DNA from 4 places in the Streptomyces sp. NPDC055506 genome. Region 1 is predicted to be linked to each of the others. Evidence: riboswitches for the same ligand, from Rfam matches in the RefSeq annotation. Region 1 holds a riboswitch; each other region holds the start of a gene.
The links. A riboswitch is a leader RNA that binds a small molecule or an ion and turns the genes downstream of it on or off. The one in region 1 is predicted to bind cyclic di-AMP.
Positions count from the first base shown of each region.

Region 2: linked by a shared signal. The riboswitch ahead of ACWIF2_RS24915 (M23 family metallopeptidase) and the one ahead of ACWIF2_RS05910 (transglycosylase SLT domain-containing protein) in region 1 are both predicted to bind cyclic di-AMP.
Region 3: linked by a shared signal. The riboswitch ahead of ACWIF2_RS34360 (NlpC/P60 family protein) and the one ahead of ACWIF2_RS05910 (transglycosylase SLT domain-containing protein) in region 1 are both predicted to bind cyclic di-AMP.
Region 4: linked by a shared signal. The riboswitch ahead of ACWIF2_RS30670 (transglycosylase family protein) and the one ahead of ACWIF2_RS05910 (transglycosylase SLT domain-containing protein) in region 1 are both predicted to bind cyclic di-AMP.

Region 1 covers NZ_JBSHKH010000009.1:39,854-44,655, forward strand. Annotated here, with positions in the region: gene ACWIF2_RS05905 (HAD family hydrolase) at 93-941, shown strand; gene ACWIF2_RS05910 (transglycosylase SLT domain-containing protein) at 905-1,675, opposite strand; cyclic di-AMP (ydaO/yuaA leader) riboswitch at 1,679-1,849, opposite strand; gene ACWIF2_RS05915 (polyprenyl synthetase family protein) at 2,359-3,369, shown strand; gene ACWIF2_RS05920 (LolA family protein) at 3,589-4,802, shown strand, end outside.
Region 2 covers NZ_JBSHKH010000070.1:36,749-41,550, reverse strand. Annotated here, with positions in the region: gene ACWIF2_RS24920 (DUF6250 domain-containing protein) at 122-838, opposite strand; gene ACWIF2_RS24915 (M23 family metallopeptidase) at 1,025-1,948, opposite strand; cyclic di-AMP (ydaO/yuaA leader) riboswitch at 1,953-2,109, opposite strand; gene ACWIF2_RS24910 (alpha-galactosidase) at 2,440-4,515, opposite strand; gene ACWIF2_RS24905 (tyrosine-protein phosphatase) at 4,695-4,802, shown strand, end outside.
Region 3 covers NZ_JBSHKH010000138.1:15,545-20,346, forward strand. Annotated here, with positions in the region: gene ACWIF2_RS34350 (M23 family metallopeptidase) at 1-234, shown strand, start outside; gene pcrA (DNA helicase PcrA) at 325-2,799, opposite strand; cyclic di-AMP (ydaO/yuaA leader) riboswitch at 3,104-3,262, shown strand; gene ACWIF2_RS34360 (NlpC/P60 family protein) at 3,271-4,443, shown strand; gene ACWIF2_RS34365 (SLAC1 family transporter) at 4,520-4,802, shown strand, end outside.
Region 4 covers NZ_JBSHKH010000107.1:14,304-19,105, forward strand. Annotated here, with positions in the region: gene ACWIF2_RS30665 (transglycosylase family protein) at 1-850, shown strand, start outside; cyclic di-AMP (ydaO/yuaA leader) riboswitch at 1,079-1,245, shown strand; gene ACWIF2_RS30670 (transglycosylase family protein) at 1,250-1,945, shown strand; gene eno (phosphopyruvate hydratase) at 2,206-3,486, shown strand; gene ACWIF2_RS30680 (FtsB family cell division protein) at 3,608-4,084, shown strand; gene ACWIF2_RS30685 (DUF501 domain-containing protein) at 4,138-4,668, shown strand; gene ACWIF2_RS30690 (Ppx/GppA phosphatase family protein) at 4,665-4,802, shown strand, end outside.

The DNA.
Region 1 (4,802 bases):
GTTGTTGCCAACTGGTGCAGAGGCCTTCAACCGGGCAATCGGTGTCCACGGCGCGGTGAAACGAAGGGGCGCGCTGTCCGTATTCTCAGATCATGGCCGCACCCATCGCATATTCACTCATCGCCACCGACCTGGACGGAACGCTGCTGCGCGGCGACGACACCCTCTCCGACCGGTCGCTCGCCGTGCTCGCGCGGGTGGCGGAGGCCGGTGCCCAGCACCTCGTGGTGACGGGCCGGCCGGCGCCGCGTGTGCGACCGCTCCTCGACGACCTCCGCTGCACGGGGCTCGCGGTGTGCGGGCAGGGCGCGCAGGTGTACGACGCCGGCGCGGACCGGCTGCTGTGGTCCATCACCCTGGACCGGGAACTGGCGGAGACCGCGCTCGGCAAGATCGAGGCCGAGGTGGGGCAGGTGTACGCCGCGGTCGACCAGGACGGGGTCGACGGGCTCACGCTCATCGAGCCGGGCTATCTCATGCCGCACCCGACCCTGCCGGCCGTACGGGTCGACCGGCGCGACGACCTGTGGTGCGAGCCGATCAGCAAGGTGCTGCTGCGCCATCCCTACCTGACGGACGACGAGTTGGCGGCGACGGCCCGTTCGGTGGTCGGCTCACTGGCGACGGTGACGATGTCGGGGCCCGGCACGGTCGAGCTCCAGCCGTGCGGGGTCACCAAGGCGACGGGCCTGGCGCTGGCCGCCGAGCATCTGGGGCTGCGGCCGGCGGACACCATCGCCTTCGGCGACATGCCCAACGACATCCCGATGTTCGACTGGGCCGGCCACGGCGTCGCGATGGCGAACGCCCATCCCGAACTCAAGGCCGTGGCCGACGAGATCACCCTGTCGAACGAGGACGACGGCATCGCCGTCGTCCTCGAGCGACTGCTGGGCGGGACGGCTCAGTACGGGCCGTTGACGTTGTCGATCGAGCCGTAGCGGTCGGCCGCGTAGTTGCAGGCCGCGGTGATGTTGGCGACCGGGTCGTACGGGTCCCACGACGTGCCGTCCACGTGGTAGGCCTGGAAGGTCGGGTCGATGGTCTGGAGCAGGCCCTTGGAGGGGGTGCCCTTGACTGCGTTGGAGTCCCAGTTGTTGATCGCCTGGGGGTTGCCGGACGACTCGCGCATGACGTTGCGGTAGATGCCGTCGTACGACCCCGGAATGCCCTTCTGCGCCATGATGTCCAGCGCCTCGCGGATCCATCCGTCGAGGTTGTCGGCGTAGGTCTTCGCGGAGGCCTGGGTGGCCTTGGCGACGCCGCCGGCGGGCTTCGCGGCCGGCTTGGCGGACGACTTGGTGGCCTTCTTCGTGGCGGCCGCCTTGGTCGTCGACACCTTCAGCTTCAGGCCCGGGTGGATCAGCTTCGGGTCGTCGCCGATGGCGGAGCGGTTGTCCTTGTAGAGCTTCTTCCAGCCGCCCGAGACGTCGTACTTGTCCGCGATGCGGTAGAGCGTGTCGCCCTTGGTCACGGTGTACGAGAGCGACTTGGGCTGGGCCGCCTGGGGCACGGACTGTGCGACGGCGGGGGCGCTCTGCGGCGCCTCGGCGGCGCTCGCGTAGGTGGCTCCGAGGAGCGGGAGGGTCAGTGCCGCTCCGCCGGTGCCGGCGATCGCGACACCTCGGGAGAGCGGGTTGGTTCTGGGGCGACGGTGCTTGCCTCGTCCGGCCATGGCGATATTCCTCTCCGGCGCCTGCGAGGTGAGCTGTCGGGTTCGGGCCGGGAGGTGCCCGGCCGCGTACGGCGGTGTACTGCCGTGCGCGGCTTCACCCCGAGCCGTGCCGCTGTGCGGACCGGCGACTTACCTGGGTCCCCCGCTCCTGCCCTGCGTGAGTGAGTCGGTTCGTGTGGGGGTCCGGGCGGCGGCAGGATTCGGCGTCCGCCGGACAGGCCGGGAACGTATGCGAGAGCACATGTCGGGAACAAGCGCCGGAGTCACATATCGCGCGGTTGACCTTGGTCAGGGGTGTTTGGTCCGCTTGATCCTTTGCGAGAGCCAAGGCTCAACTGGCGTTCGGCTGAAGGAGGTACGGGTCGATGCCGGGGTGGCGCGACAAAGGGGTTAACGTGATTCAACTCACTGATCACAAGCCTGTGGGGCAATTGCCGTCAAAGGGGATTTGCTCAATCGTCATGGCAAATCGTGAATATCTCACTATCGACTGGTAAGTCGACAAATGTCTGTTCTTATGGCCCGATCAAAAACATAACGGTCGTGATCAGATACCACCCGGCCTGTAACCATGGGCGCTGGCGGTGATCGAAACGTGACCGGATACGCTGACTCGAGTGATGGCAGCGACCTATCGACAATCCGCGTAATCACCGGCAGACACAGCAGACAGGAGACCCCTCGTGACCGACGTCGGGCCGTTCGGGCTGAGCGTGCGGGACCAGGCTCTGGAAGCCGATGTCCAGGCCGGGTTGGCGGCTGTCGAGGAAGGCTTGTTCGAGGCCACCAAGAGTGAGGTGCCCTTCATCACGGAGGCCGCCCAGCATCTGGTGCGGGCCGGCGGCAAGCGGTTCCGTCCGCTGCTCGTGATGCTCTCCGCCCAGTTCGGCGACCGGTACGCGCCCGGGATCGTGCCGTCGGCCGTCGTCGTGGAGCTGACCCACCTCGCCACGCTGTACCACGACGACGTGATGGACGAGGCGACGGTGCGCCGCGGGGTCGCGAGCGCGAACACCCGCTGGGACAACTCCGTCGCGGTCCTCACCGGCGACTTCCTCTTCGCCCGTGCCTCGCACACCCTGGCCGACCTCGGTCCGGAGGCGGTGCGGGTGCAGGCCGAGGCGTTCGAACGGCTGGTGACCGGGCAGATCCTGGAGACGGCCGGACCGCAGGACGGCCGCGACCCCGTCGAGCACTACCTGGACGTGCTGGGCGGCAAGACCGGTTCGCTGGTGGCCGTGTCGTGCCGGTTCGGCGCGATGATGTCCGGCGCCGACGAGACGACCGTGGACGTGCTGACCCAGTACGGCGAGCGGCTCGGCGTCGCCTTCCAGCTCGCGGACGACGTCCTGGACATCGCCTCCGACTCCCACGAGTCCGGCAAGACCCCCGGCACCGACCTGCGCGAGGGCATCCCCACGATGCCGGTGCTGCGGCTGCGCGAGCGGGCGGCCCGGCTCGGGCTCGCCGACGACATCGCCCTGTGCGAGCTGCTGGACTCCGACCTCACCGACGACCAACGGCACGCCGAGGCCCTGCGCCTGCTGCGCGCCCACCCGGCGCTGGAGCAGGCCCGGAAGGACACCGTCCGCTACGCCCAGGACGCCCGCTCGGCGCTGGCCCCCCTGCCCGAGTGCGCCGCGAAGACGGCACTCGTGGAGCTGTGCGACGCGGTGGTGCACCGGGCCGGCTGACCGGCAACCCCTACGGGTCGGGGGAGAAGCCGCCCCTCCGTGTCATACCCCAGCAGTACGTGGAGTTGAGTCCGCGGTCTGACGTATCTCCCTGGCCGATTTGGTCAGATGGAAACCACGGAAAACACCAAACCTCACCTGTTCGGGTGAGAATGGCGGCCAGGGACGAGTGCGTGGACGACACGGACAGCCGCCGCCGACCACGGAGGTAGGGCACACATGGCACCGTACGCATCCGACGACAGCACGACCGCCGGGGAGGTCGACGAGCAGCGTTCCGGACGGCGCAAGGCCGCGCGGTACGTCGTACCCGTCACGGTGATGGGGGTGGCCGCCGCGACGATCGGGCTGGTCCCCGCACTCGCCGACTCCGGTGATCCCGACCTCCCGAAGATCACCGCACAGCAGCTCATCGAGAAGATCGCCAAGTCCGACGTCCAGCAGCTGTCCGGCACCGTGAAGATCAGCACGGACCTCGGGCTGCCGGACCTCGGCGGGCTGGAGAGCAGCCTGATGTCCGGTGCCGCGAGCCAGGGCGAGGGAGGCTCCTCCGCCGACCCGACCGCCAAGCTCACGGAACTGGCCTCCGGCACCCACACCCTGCGCGTCGCGGCCGACGGCCCGGACAAGCAGAAGCTGTCGCTGCTGGAGAACGCGGCCGAGTACAGCATCGTCCACAACGGCAAGGACGTCTGGGCCTACGACAGCAAGTCCAACGAGGTCCACCACGGCACGGCCTCCGAGAGCGGCAAGGACCAGCAGCCGCCGGCCACGCCGAAGGACTTCGCCGAGGAGGCGCTCAAGGCCGCCGACGAGACGACCTCCGTGACCGTGGACGGCACCGCCCAGGTCGCCGGCCGGGACGCCTACAAGCTGCTCATCAAGCCGAAGCAGTCCGGCTCGACGGTCGGCGCGATCACCGTGGCCGTGGACGCGAAGACGGGCACGCCGCTGAAGTTCACGCTGACCCCGGCGGGCGGCGGTTCCGCCGTCGTCGACGCGGGCTTCACCCAGGTCGACTTCGCCAAGCCGGCCGCCTCGACCTTCGACTTCACTCCGCCGAAGGGGGCGAAGGTCACGGAGGAGAAGGCGTCGGAGGAGAAGGCGTCCGGCAAGGCCGAAGCGCGCGAGCACGCCCCGAAGTCCCTCCCGAAGTCCGATGAGGACCTCGGCAAGGGCCTCGACGGCATGAAGACCATCGGCGAGGGCTGGAACTCCATAGCCACCTTCGACACCGGCGGCGAGGGCGTGCCCTCCGGCGAGGCCGGCGGCGAACTCGGCGGCTTCATGGACTCGCTCGGCGACAAGGTCACCGGCAAGTTCGGCTCGGGCACGGTCTTCTCGACCCGACTGGTCAACGCCCTGATCACGGACGACGGCAAGGTCTACGTCGGCCTGGTCACCAAGGACGCGCTCGTGAAGGCGGCCGACGC
Region 2 (4,802 bases), on a different contig from region 1:
GTCTGCCACAGCCGCTCATGATTCACCCTCGAATGTGACCTACGCGACCGTAGGAAGGGGTTGACGGGCGGTGAGATAAGCCACTCCTAAAGGCTTCGCCAACTCCGGAATAGGCCGCCCCTCACGGACGTTCCGGGGTCAGTCGCCAGACCCGGAAGCCCGTGATCCGGAAATGGCTCCACACGGTCCGGAAGGCGAAGTGCCCGCTCGTGTACGGCTGCGGATCGGTGTAGTCGAAGACGAGCCGCCCGTTGTTCCACCACCGCACCGTCGACCCGTCGGAGACGATCCGGACCCGGTTCGGCTCGCCCGGGACCAGCAGCGGCTCGGTGTAGTCGTAGACCAGTGGGCGCACACCGGCCTGGCCCACGTAACGCCGCAGCCGGGTCGTGGTGTTGTAGTTGGCGCCGAACCCGGCGTAGTACGTCGTCAGGTGGTCGTACTCCTCCAGCGCCCCGCCGCGCGGCGTCGCGAAGAGGTCCTCCGGGGAGCGGACGTCGGTCGCGTTCCAGAAGTTGTTGAGGTCCGAGACCCGGTCGTTGACCCCGCCCTCGGAGACGGGCGTGGCGGTGTACTCGAGGACGTACGGCCCCTCGAGACGCCGCCTGAACCAGACGGTCGCTCCGCCCGGTACGTCGATGTCCAGGACGCCGCGGGAGGCGGTGACGGAGCCGCCGTCCTGGAGTTCGGCCGCCCACCGACCGAGGCCGTGGCAGAAGTCGTCGTGGGCGATGAGGCGGCGGCGCCGGGGTGCGGCGTGGGCGCTCCCCGACGGGGCGAGGGTCGCCAGCGCGGCTCCGGCCGCCAGGGCTCCGAACGTTCTGCGGGTGGTCGGCACGGGACACGGCTCCTTCAGAAAGCGCTTGCACTCACGACGGGATCACTGTGTCCCAACTGCCGCCTTCTGTCGATCCCTTGAGGGCCGATCGATTGAGTCGACCGGCAGCCGCACACACCGAAGGCCGGACCCGGGGATCGGGGTCCGGCCTTCGGCTGCGTGTCAGGCAGGTGGTCGTGCGAGGGGTCAGCCCACGGAGACGCCGTGCGAGCGCAGGTAGGCGACCGGGTCCACGTCCGAGCCGTAGTCCGGCGAGGTGCGGATCTCGAAGTGCAGGTGCGGTCCGGTCACATTGCCGGTCGCACCGGACAGGCCGACCTGCTGCCCGGCCGTCACGGTCTGGCCGGCCGAGACGGAGAGCTGGGACAGGTGGGCGTACTGCGCGTACTTGCCGTCCTCGAGCTGGATGACGACCTGGTTGCCGTACGCGCCGCCCCAGCCGGCGGAGACGACCGTGCCGGCGCCGACGGCCTTGAGCGAGGTGCCGGTCGGGACGACGAAGTCGACACCGGTGTGGTAGCCGCTGGACCACATGCTGCCGGACATGTGGTACGGGGTTCCGACGGCGGCGCCGTCCACCGGGAGGCTGAAGCCGGAGGCCTCGGCGGCCGGCTTGGCGGCGGCCGGCTTCGCGGCGGTGTCGGCCTTCGGGGCCGACTCGGAGGCGGACGACTTCTCAGCCGACGCCTTGGGCTTCTCGGCCGCCTTGGGCGCGGACGACTGCGTCTTGGGCGCGCTCGCCGTCTTCTTGCCGATCGAGAGCTTCAGGCCCGGGTGGATCAGCGACGGGTCGGAGCCGACGGCGTCACGGTTGTCGCTGTAGAGCTTCTTCCAGCCGCCGCTGACGTTCTGGTCGTCGGCGATCTTCGCGAGATAGTCGCCGGCCTTCACGGTGTACGTGTGGGCGCCCGTGGCCTTTCCGGCGGCCTTCTTCTCTGCGGCCGGAGCGGACTGGACGGCCTTTTCCGGAGCCGACTGCGGGGTCGCGGCGTGGGCGCCTGCGGCCCCCATGAGCGGAAGGGCGAGGGCGGCCCCACCGGTTCCGGCGACGGCTATGGAGCGGGTGAAGCGCTGGGACTTCGGGCGGCGGTGCTTACCCTTCGCGGGCATGGCGAATTCCTCTCCGGCGCCTGCGAGGTGAGCTGTCGGGTGCGGGCTGGAGATGCCCGGCCGCGCCGAAGTGCGGCTGAACCCCAAGCCGTTCCGGGAACCGGAACAGGCGTCTTACCTGTGGGTCCCCCGCTCCTGCCATACACGGGTGAGTGTGTGGGGCTCCGGGCGGCGGCAGGATTAGGCGTCCGTCCGGATTGGTGTGGAACGTAAGCGACCGAGACGCAATGGGACAAGCTTGCGGTTGCCCGTGAGGGCGTTTTTCTTGACGCGTCGGCACATTTCCCGTCACCGAGCGTGGATTTCCGATCTCTGTTTCGCCTCAATGCCCCTGAATAACGCAAGAATTACGTGAACATGACGACAACAGATCGTCACGAATATGACGATGGTCACGCACCCCGACCTCATCTCCTTTACGATCGGGGCACGTTATACCTAAACACCTGAAGTGCCTTATTCGCCTTATCCACCCGATCCGGACAGAACGGCTACTTGCGCCGAAGGCGGACTACCGCGGCATCCAGATCCCCGCGCAGACCGATCCGCAGTCCGTGGTGAGTGAGTACGACCCCTCGGTGAACTTCGCCCGTTTCGAGGCATTCGTACACTGCTGTCGGGTCGAGACCCCGCAGCCGGAGGGCCGGAACGGGCTCGCCGTAGCGCTGCGCCTGGAGCCAGGCGAGGACGACGGTCTCGTCACCGAGGACGTACTGCACCGCGCTCGAGCCGCCCTCCGGCGCCCGCAGCCGGTACAGGTCGCCGCGCTGCACCACGGGCCGGATCTCCTTGTAGAGCTCCACCCAGCCCCGCGCCTCGGCGAGCTCCTCCGCCGTCCACCGTGTGAGGTCGCCACCCACTCCGAGCACACCGGCCATGGCACTGACGAACCGGAACCGCAGGGAGCTGGCCCGCTGGTTGAGCATGGCGTTCGGGCTGTCGGTGACCCAGGCGGCCATGACCCGGGCCGGATGGATCTGGCTGAAGCCGTGCTGGATGGCGAGCCGGTCGAGCGGGTCGGTGTTGTCGGAGGTCCACACCTGGTCCGTGCGGCCCAGCACCCCGAGGTCGATCCGGCCGCCGCCGCCCGAGCACGACTCGAAGGCCACACCGGGGTGGGCCGCCCGCAACCGGTCCAGCAGGGCGTACAGGGCATGGACGTGGTCGACCCAGAGCCGCTGCGGGTAGGGGTCGTCCGGCCAGCCGGCGTCGGTGAAGCAACGGTTGAAGTCCCACTTGACGTAGTCGATGGGTGCGCTGGAGAGCAGTCCGTCGAGCTGCTCCCACAGGTACTCCTGGACGTCCTCGCGGGCCAGGTTCAGTACGAGCTGATTGCGAAACTCCGTCCGCTTTCGTCCCGATTGGTACTGCACCCAGTCCGGGTGGGCGCGGTACAGGTCGCTGTCCGCGTTGACCATCTCCGGCTCGACCCAGATCCCGAACCGCATGCCGAGGCCGTGCACATGGTCGGCGAGCGGCTTCAGCCCGCCCGGGAAGCGGTCGGGGTTGGGGGTCCAGTCACCGAGCCCGGCCCGGTCGCTGGTCCGGGATCCGAACCAGCCGTCGTCGACCACGAACAGCTCGACGCCCATGGCCGCGGCCCGCTCGGCGAGCGCCCGCTGCTGCTCCTCCGAGATGTCGAACTCGGTGGCCTCCCAGGAGTTGAACAGCACCGGCCGGTCCCGGTCCGCGTCCGGGACGACGTGGGCCCGCTGCCAGGCGTGCCAGGCGCGGCTCGCCCCGCCGAAGCCGCCGTCGCTCCAGAGCCCGGCGAAGACGGGGGTGGTGTACGACCCGCCCGCGCCCAGCCTCAGCAGGCCCGAGTCGTCGTGTCCGGCCCCGCCGGTGATCTGCACGCGCGCGTCCGGGAGTTGGGCCACCGCGATCCGCCAGGACCCGGACCAGCCCAGGGCGCAGCCGTAGACCTCCCCGCGCTCCTCGGTCGCGTCGGAGTCGAGCGCGACCCAGGGCAGATGCTGGTGGGAGGTGTGGCCGCGGCGGCTGCCGATGACCTTCTCGCCGTAGGTGAGGGCGGAGCGCGTCAGCCGGGACTCGGCGCCCCAGCGGCCGTGCAGTTGGGACAGCCGCCAGGTGTCGCGGTCGGGCAGGGTCCAGGTGGCGGAGTCGGCGCGCAGCACCTCGACGTCCGGCCCCTGGTTCTCCAGGGTCACCCAGCGCTCCACGACATCGGCCGAGGAACGCATCCGGTAGTGCAGCGTGACGGCCAGGCCGCCGTCACGGAAGCGGAGCCGCAGCTCGCCGTCCTCGGCGTCATGCCCCTCGTAGGACCACTCGGTGCCGCGGCGCTCTGCGGTGCGCACGGACAGGGCGGGCCGGGCGAAGCGGGGGCCGCCCTCGACCGGATACTCCTCGCGTCCGTCGAGCGGGGACTCGAAGGCCCAGTAGTCCGGCAGTGGCCGGACGGCCAGGGCCTCGGCGTCGGCGAGGCCGATCCGCGCCCCCCAGTGCAGGTGCAGCAGCTCGTCCCGGTCGGTGACATGGACGGCGTAACTGCTGGCCGGCCCCGAGAGCACCCATGTACGACCGTCTTCGGAGATCTCCAGCATCAAGCCCTCACAGATTCGAACAAGCCCGACCAGGTGCGACCAGGCCCCAACATCATCAAGGGCTTCGGGGGCTCCCGGCAACGCCTGTGGACAACTCATTGCCCCTGGCAGGCATGTCGTATCGTCAAGTGGTGCCCGTCGACGAGCCGCGCCGACGGCACCGAGTGGGAGGAGCCCCCGTGACGCAGCAGGTCCCCTCGACCGAACCCGAGCTGGCCGCAGTGCGCAATTTCCGTGATGTGGGCGGACTGCCGACCGTGGACGGACGGCGGGTGCGGCCGGGAGTG
Region 3 (4,802 bases), on a different contig from region 1:
TACGGCAACATGCTGATCCTGACCGCGAAGGACGGCACGGAGACGTGGTACTGCCACCTCTCCACCTACACGGTCCCCTCCGGTACGAGCGTCAAGGCGGGCGATCCGATCGCGCGCTCGGGCAACTCCGGCAACTCGACCGGCCCTCATCTGCACTTCGAGGTGCGTCCGGGCGGCGGCTCGCCGATCGACCCGCTCCCGTGGCTGCGCAGCCACGGCGTCGACCCGACGTAACGACCCGGCAGCCGGTCCGGCCCCCGCCCGTTCAGCCTCCGCCGGTCCGGCCGGCGGAGGCTCACCTCACAGGACTATCGCCGCACCGGCCTACAGCTTCTCCACCGGCGCGTACCGCAGCAGCAGCCGCTTCGGCTTGTCCCCGAAGTCGATCGTCGCCTCGGCGTTCGCGCCCGTGCCCTTGACCGCCACGACGGTTCCGAGCCCGAACTGGTCGTGCGTGACCCGGTCCCCGACCACGAGCGACACCACCGGCTTCTCGGCGGTGCGGCGTGTGGCGAAACCGGAGGCGCCCGACGCCGACGAACGTGAACGGGACGACGACAGCGAGGCCGCCACCGCGGAGACCGGCCCTGAGGACGCGGGTGCGGTCGCACCGGTCCGCTTCCACTCCAGGTGGGTCGGCGGGATCTCCTCCAGGAACCGGGAGGGCGGGTTGTACGAGGGCTGGCCCCAGGCGCTGCGCAGGGTGGAGCGCGTCAGATACAGCCGTTCCCGCGCGCGGGTGATGCCCACGTACGCCAGGCGCCGCTCCTCCTCCAGCTCCTTGGTCTGGCCGAGGGCGCGCATGTGCGGGAAGACGCCGTCCTCCATGCCGGTCAGGAAGACGACCGGGAACTCCAGGCCCTTGGCGGTGTGCAGGGTCATCAGGGTGATGACGCCGTCGCCGTCCTCCTCGTCGGGGATCTGGTCGGAGTCGGCGACCAGCGCGACCTTCTCGAGGAAGTCCGCCAGGGTGCCCTGTTCCTCCTCGCCGCGCTCCTGCTCGAACTCCATGGCGACGGCGGCGAGTTCCTGGAGGTTCTCGATCCGGGTCTCGTCCTGCGGGTCGGTGGAGGCCTGCAGTTCGGCGAGGTATCCGGTGCGCTCCAGGATCGCCTCCAGCACGGTGGCGGGCCCGGCGCCGGACTCGACGACCGTACGGAGGTCCTCCATCAGCGTGTTGAACCGCTTGACGGCGTTGGTGGAGCGCGCGGCCATGCCGTACGCCTCGTCGACGCGCTTCAGTGCCTGCGGGAAGCTGATCTTCTCCCGCTGGGAGAGGGCGTCGATCATCGCCTCGGCGCGGTCGCCGATGCCGCGCTTGGGCACGTTGAGGATCCGGCGCAGCGGCACCGAGTCCTCCGGGTTGGCCAGCACGCGCAGGTAGGCCAGGACGTCCCGGACCTCCTTGCGCTCGTAGAAGCGGACGCCGCCGACGACCTTGTAGGGCAGGCCGACGCGGATGAAGATCTCTTCGAAGACACGGGACTGGGCGTTGGTGCGGTAGAAGACGGCGACGTCGCCGGCCTTCGCCTCGCCCGCGTCGGTGAGACGGTCTATCTCGTCGGCGACGAACTGCGCCTCGTCGTGCTCGGTGTCGGCGACATAGCCGGTGATCTGCGCGCCCGTGCCCGCGTTGGTCCACAGGTTCTTGGGGCGGCGGGATTCGTTGCGCTCGATGACCGCGTTGGCCGCGCTGAGGATCGTCTGGGTGGAGCGGTAGTTCTGCTCCAGCAGGATCGTCGTCGCGTCCGGGTAGTCCTCCTCGAACTGGAGGATGTTGCGGATCGTCGCGCCGCGGAAGGCGTAGATCGACTGGTCGGCGTCACCCACCACGCACAGCTCGGCGGGCGGGACCTCCGCCTCGGGCGGGACGTCGACGGGGTGCTCGGTGGTGCCGACGAGCTCCCGGACGAGGGCGTACTGGGCGTGGTTGGTGTCCTGGTACTCGTCCACGAGGACGTGGCGGAAGCGGCGGCGGTAGTGCTCGGCGACGTCCGGGAAGGCGCGCAGCAGGTTGACCGTCGTCATGATCAGGTCGTCGAAGTCGAGGGCGTTCGCCTCGCGCAGCCGCGACTGGTACATGGCGTAGGCCTGGGCGAGGGTCTTCTCGAAGCCGTCGCCGGCCTGGGCGGCGAAGTCCTCCTCGTCGATCAGCTCGTTCTTCAGGTTGCTGATCTTGGCGCTGAAGGACTTCGGCGGGAAGCGCTTGGGGTCGAGGTCCAGGTCGCGGCAGACCAGGGCCATCAGCCGCTTGGAGTCGGCGGCGTCGTAGATCGAGAAGCTCGAGGTGAAGCCGAGCTTCTTGCTCTCCCGGCGCAGGATGCGGACGCAGGCGCTGTGGAACGTCATCACCCACATGGCGTTCGCGCGCGGGCCGACGAGCTGCTCGACACGCTCCTTCATCTCGCCGGCGGCCTTGTTGGTGAAGGTGATGGCGAGGATCTGGCCCGGGTGGACGTCCCGCTCGGCGAGCAGGTGGGCGATGCGGTGCGTGAGCACACGGGTCTTGCCGGAGCCGGCGCCGGCCACGATGAGCAGCGGGGAGCCGGAGTGTGTGACGGCGGCGCGCTGGTTGTCGTTCAGCCCCTCCAGGAGCGCGGCGGCGTCCACCGGCGGGCGCGCGGCGCCGTCCCGGTAGTAGGCGTCGCGGTCCGGCGGCACGTCGAACTTCCCGCCGAACAGATCATCCGGAACGGGCTCCGGCACATGATCGTCCTCGGGCGGCGGCGGGGGCTCGTCCGCGGGGCCCCGCTGGGCCTGGAGGTCCGCCAGGAAGCTGTCGTCAAAGAGGCTGCTCATCGCTCTCCGAGTCTAGGGCGCCCCACTGACAGCCCGCCGCCGCCCTGAGAACATCGCCGAAAGGACCCCCCTGTCACCCTCCAGGTGCACGTGATCACAGGCCGCTACGGCCTTCACAATTACGCATGAACAGTGACCAACCCCCCTCGAACGATCACTCTCGGCGATGCTCATGAGCAAGGTCACGGAAATGTATCGGGCATATCACCCATCAACCTTCACAAGGGCCACACGAGTTGGCTACCGTGCGAGGAGGTCACACGACCCCCACCGGCGAACGTCGCCGGGCCGCGTGGCCTCCGCCGAGTCAGGCGTGCCGCAGCGGCAGCCAGAGCCGGGGACCCAACCGAGACCCCGGGGTGAATCGGCCCGACTCCTTTTCCGGAGACGGCCGTAGGGCAACCCTTCCGAACCACCCGCCCGAACCCGACAGCTAACCCGGTAGGCGGAGCATGGAAGGAGTCGCCTCCCTTGGCGTCGCACCGCAAGTCGCGTCCTACGGGTTCGCGCGTTGCAGGCATACGGACCCCCGCCCTCGCGACGGCGGCCCTCACCTCCGTGGCCCTGCTGTCCCAGTCGGCCAACGCCGCCCCCGAGGCCGACGACAAGCCCAGCCTGGAGGAAGTCGAGAAGAAGGTCGACGACCTCTACCGCCAGGCGGGGTCCGCGACCGAGAAGTACAACGGCGCCAAGGAGAAGACCGCCAAGCAGCGCAAGCGCGTCGACACTCTCCTCGACGACGTCGCGAAGCGCACCCAGAAGCTGAACGAGGCGCGGGAGGAGCTGGGCACCTTCGCCGCCGCCCAGTACCGCACCGGCGCCTCCACCCCGGACACGGCGACGTTCCTGCTCGCGGACACCCCGCAGGACTACTTCGACCAGACCCAGCTGATGGACCGGATGACCGGCCGTCAGAAGGTGGCGGTCGACGACTACATCACTCAGCAGTCAGAGACGATGGAGAAGCGTCAGGAGGCCGCTGAGAGCCTCGAGACGCTCACCGAGTCGCAGGGCGACCTGAAGACGGCCAAGGCGACCGTCCAGAGGAAGCTCGCCGACGCCCGCGAGCTGCTGTCGAAGCTGACCGCCGAGGAGAAGGCGCGGCTCGCGGCGATCGAGAAGGAGAAGCAGGAGGAGGCCGCCCGCAAGGCCGCCGAGCTGGCCCGGCAGCAGGCCGAGCAGCAGAGGCAGCAGGAACAGGAGCAGGAGGCCGCCCAGCAGCAGGACAGCGGCTCCTCCTCGACGGGTTCGTCCTCGTCGTCCACCGCGCCCGACTCCTCGTACGCCACCAAGGCCGACAAGGCGCTCGCCTTCGCCCGCGCCCAGATCGGCAAGCCGTACGTCTGGGGCGCCACCGGCCCCGGCTCCTACGACTGCTCCGGCCTCACCCTGGGCGCCTGGAAGGCCGCCGGGGTGACCCTGCCGCGCACGACGTACGACCAGGTCAACGCCGGCACCACGGTCCCCCTGGCCGACGCTCAGCCCGGTGACCTGGTCTTCTTCTACGACGATGTCACCCACGTCGGCATCTACATCGGCAACGGCATGATGATCCACGCTCCGAAGCCCGGCACATACGTGCGCGAGGAGTCGATCTACTACGACGGCGAGTCGTCGATCCACAGCGTGGTGCGGCCGGCCTGACGGGTCTCGCAGGTTTTTGGGACCCCGCGCGCGTGGCCTGCCCGTAACGCGCGCGGGGCCTCCTAGCATCGGCCCCATGCCCGGCCACTCCCCCTCCGTCGCCTGGTGGGCGCAGCGTGCTCCGGCGGCCAGTGCCGCCGTGCTGGCGACCGGGACCCTGTCGGTCGGTCTGGATCTGGCCGGGTACGAGGTCCTCTCACGCATCACCCTCGGCCTGGCCTGCGCGGCCTGGCTGCTGTTCGCCGCGGACTTCACCCTGCGGCTGCTGCGGGCCGGGACCAGGTGGCGGGCGTATACCCGCAGGCCGGGCGTCCTCGAGAGCGTGATGACGACCGCCCTCACCACCGTGGCGGCGACGG
Region 4 (4,802 bases), on a different contig from region 1:
CAGCGCTGCCGATGCCACGACCTGGGACCGGGTCGCGGACTGCGAGACCGGTGGCGCCTGGAGCCAGAACAGCGGCAACGGATACTTCGGCGGGCTGCAGTTGTCGCAGGAGGACTGGGAGAACAACGGCGGCCTCGACTACGCCCCGAGCGCCGACCTGGCCAGCCGTTCCCAGCAGATAGCCGTGGCCGAGAGAATCCTCGCCGACCAGGGGGCCGGTGCCTGGCGCACCTGTGGACTGCTCTCCGGCCTCGAGCAGGACAAGGGGTCGGACACCTCTGAATCATCCGACTCGTCCGGTTCATCGGACTCGTCCGGATTGCTCGACTCTCTCGGCTCGTCCCCTTCGTCGTCCGCCTCGCCGTCGCCTGACGCGTCGTCGACCTCAGAGGATGAAACCGCCAAGCCCGACAAGTCGCCCGAATCCGAGGGTTCCGCCACGCAGGGTCAGGAGCCCAGCGGCTCCCCGTCGGCCACGCCCGAGGGTGACAAGTCCGACAACTCGCGGCAGAACGACGACTCTTCGCGGTCCGCCGAGAACGGGACCGACACCGGCTCCGGCCGTCATCGCGGCCCCAGCGCCGACGAGACCCAGGCGCCCGAGAGCGGCCGCACGGACGAGTCCACGGGTCGTCACGCCTCGCGCGGCGACGAGGGCTCCGACGACTCGTCCGAGGGTGCCTACATCGTGGGTATCGGCGACAGCCTCTGGTCCATCGCCGACTCCCTTGACATCAGCGGCGGATGGCACGAGCTCTACGACGGCAACAAGAAGGCCGTCGGCACCGACCCGGACCTCATCCGCCCCGGTCAGAAGCTCACGGTCGAGGGCGAAGCGGACGAGAAGTAGCTGTTCGGGCAGTGCGGAAACGGGGGCGGAAGTCGCCCCGAAACCGCGCGAGTTCGCGTCATATTTCGCGGCGAATGTCCCGTTTGGGGCCCGTGAGAGATAGATCTCAGAAGCCCTGATCGGCTTTGAAATTCGGCGGATCGCGTGGCTACGGTCGGGACCGCTCGTCACCACGAGCCCCGGCTGCCGCAACGCCGAATCCTGCCAGCGGCCGTACGGGAACAGTCGTCGCGTCAAGCGCCGTAGGCAGGAGCGGGGGACCCAAGGTAGGTGCCCGACCGGCCAGTTGCGCCGGAAGGGCTTGGGGTGAAGCCGTGTCCCGGGAGGGACGCGGCCGGGCAACTCAACCGGCCCGAACCCGACAGCTCACCTCGCAGGCGTCGGTGAGGGGATCCTTCCATGCTGTTTTCCAGCAAGGGCAAGCACCGCCGTCCGTCCAAGGCCAGCCGTGCCATCGCCGTCGCCGGTGTCACCGGCGCCGCTGTCGCCGCCCCGCTGATGGCCGCCGGCGGCGCCTCCGCCGCCACCGCCTCCGAGTGGGACGCCGTCGCCCAGTGCGAGGCCGGCGGCAACTGGTCCATCAACACCGGCAACGGCTACTACGGCGGTCTGCAGTTCTCCGCCTCCACCTGGTCCGGCTACGGCGGCACCAAGTACGCCGCCACCGCCGACCAGGCCACCAAGGAGCAGCAGATCGAGATCGGCGAGAAGGTCCTCGCGGGCCAGGGCAAGGGTGCCTGGCCGGTCTGCGGCAAGGGCCTGTCGAGCGCCGGCTACAGCGGCGGCTCCTCCTCGGACGACTCCGGCAGCTCCTCGCAGCAGAGCCGGCAGAGCACCGAGTCCCGCGAGACCGAGCAGCAGCCGGCCTCCCGCTCCGACGAGCGCCCGGCCGCCAAGAAGACCGTCACCACCCCGACCGGCAAGAAGGTCAAGAAGGGCGACGGCGAGTACAAGGTCGCCAAGGGTGACACCCTCAGCTCGATCGCGTCGGACAAGAAGGTCGAGGGCGGCTGGGAGAAGCTCTTCCAGCTGAACAAGGACATCGTCGAGGACGCCAACCTCATCTACCCGGGCCAGCAGCTGCACCTGAAGTAAGCAGCAGCTCTCAAGGGCTCCCCGCCCCGGTGCGTGTTCCCCCCGTACGCGCGCCGGGGCGGGGGTTTTTTCTGCCCGGCTTTTCCACAACCGTCTTTGTTCCGTTCGGAAACAATTTACGCTCGGTTCTGTCCATGGGGTGGGCGACCCGGTGGCCGATCGGCCGGAGCCGGTTAGGCTCATGTCGCGAGCCACCACGGCCCGCACCTCGCCGGGTCCCCGCGACCCGCGTACCCGCGTCACATAAGAAGGAGATGCTCGTGCCGTCCATCGACGTCGTCGTAGCCCGGGAAATCCTGGACTCCCGAGGCAACCCCACGGTCGAGGTCGAGGTCGGCCTCGACGACGGCAGCACCGGTCGTGCCGCCGTCCCGTCCGGCGCCTCCACGGGCGCCTTCGAGGCCATCGAGCTGCGTGACGGCGACTCGAACCGCTACCTCGGCAAGGGTGTGGAGAAGGCCGTCCTCGCGGTCATCGAGCAGATCGGCCCGGAGCTCGTCGGCTACGACGCCACCGAGCAGCGCCTGATCGACCAGGCGATGTTCGACCTGGACGCCACCGACAACAAGGGCTCCCTCGGCGCCAACGCCATCCTCGGCGTCTCCCTCGCCGTCGCCCACGCCGCCTCCGAGGCCAGCGACCTGCCGCTGTTCCGCTACCTGGGCGGCCCGAACGCGCACCTGCTGCCGGTGCCGATGATGAACATCCTGAACGGCGGCTCGCACGCCGACTCCAACGTGGACATCCAGGAGTTCATGATCGCCCCGATCGGCGCGGAGTCCTTCTCCGAGGCCCTGCGCTGGGGCGCCGAGGTCTACCACACGCTGAAGAAGGTCCTGAAGAGCAAGGGCCTGGCCACCGGCCTCGGCGACGAGGGCGGCTTCGCCCCGAACCTCGGCTCCAACCGCGAGGCCCTCGACCTCATCCTCGAGGCGATCAAGGAGGCCGGCTACACCCCCGGCGAGCAGATCGCCCTCGCGCTCGACGTGGCCGCGTCCGAGTTCTACAAGGACGGCGCCTACACCTTCGAGGGCAAGACGCGCTCCGCCGCCGAGATGACCGAGTACTACGCCGAGCTCGTCGACGCGTACCCGCTGGTCTCCATCGAGGACCCGCTGTTCGAGGACGACTGGGACGGCTGGAAGACCATCACCGAGAAGCTCGGCGACAAGGTCCAGCTCGTCGGCGACGACCTGTTCGTCACCAACCCCGAGCGCCTCGCCCGCGGCATCGACGAGAACGCCGCCAACGCCCTGCTGGTCAAGGTCAACCAGATCGGCTCGCTGACCGAGACCCTGGACGCCGTCGAGCTGGCCCAGCGCAACGGCTTCAAGTGCATGATGTCCCACCGCTCCGGCGAGACCGAGGACGTCACCATCGCCGACCTGGCCGTCGCCACCAACTGCGGCCAGATCAAGACCGGCGCCCCGGCCCGCTCCGAGCGCGTCGCCAAGTACAACCAGCTGCTGCGCATCGAGGAGATCCTCGACGACGCGGCGGTCTACGCCGGCCGCAGCGCCTTCCCGCGCTTCAAGGGCTGACCCGGGCTGACCCGTTAAGGGTCAAGCCTGAGCCAGTCGTACGTACGTCCCCGTACTCGGTCCCGTACCGTGTCCGGGGACGTACGCGCGTTGGACGGTGGAGCGGGAGAGCGGGGAGACCATGGCCGTGAAGGACCGGGACCGTTTCTCCACCGCGACCAGGATCCGGCTGCTCGGCGAGCAGACCGCGGCCCGGGTCTACCGCTCCCAGACCCGGCGCCAGGCCCGCCGCTCCCGGCTGACCGGCCGGGCCGCGCTGCTCGCCCTGGTGATGTGCACGCTGATCGTGGCGCTGGCCTACCCGATGCGGGAGTACGTCTCGCAGCGCGCCGAGATCGACGACCTCCAGCGCGAACAGCAGCAGGCCCGCCAACGTGTCGAACGGCTGCGCGACCAGAAGGCGCGCTGGCAGGACGACGCGTACGCGGAGCAGCAGATCCGGCAGCGGTTGCACTACGTCATGCCGGGGGAGACGGGATTCATCGTCGTCGACCCGCACGCGGCGCGGCAGTCGCACGCCGTGCTCGGGACGGCCGACCGCGTCTGGTACGCGAACGTGTGGGACGGCGTCGACAAGTCCGACGCCTCCGCCCGGTGAACCCGGACTCCAGCCAGATACCTGACTCAAAGAAAGACAGCCTGAAGACAGTCATGGAAACGCCCCCGCCGACCACTCCGCGCACCGAGCCCACCGACGCCGACGTCGAGGCCTTCAAGCAGCAGCTCGGCCGGCCCCCGCGCGGTCTGCGCGCCATCGCGCACCGGTGTCCCTGCGGGCACCCGGACGTCGTCGAGACGGCACCGCGGCTGCCGGACGGAACGCCGTTCCCCACGCTGTACTACCTGACGTGCCCGAAGGCGAACTCGGCCATCGGCACGCTGGAGGCGAACGGCGTGATGAAGGAGATGACCGAGCGGCTGGCCTCGGACCCCGAGCTTGCGGCGGCCTACCGGGCGGCGCACAAGGACTACATCAGGCGCCGGGACGAGATCGAGGAGCTGAAGAACTTTCCCAGCGCGGGCGGCATGCCGGACCGGGTGAAGTGCCTGCACGTGCTGGTGGCGCACTCGCTGGCCGCGGGGCCCGGTGTGAACCCGCTCGGCGACGAGGCGATCGAGATGCTGCCGGAGTGGTGGCGCAAGGGCCCGTGCGTGACGAATGCCGAGGAGGCCGCCCAGTGACCCGTGTCGCCGCCGTGGACTGCGGTACGAACTCCATCCGCCTCCTGGTCGCGGACGCCGACCCGGCCACCGGTGAGCTGGTCGACCTGGACCGCCGCATGACCATCGTGCGGCTCGGGCAGGGCGTCGACCGC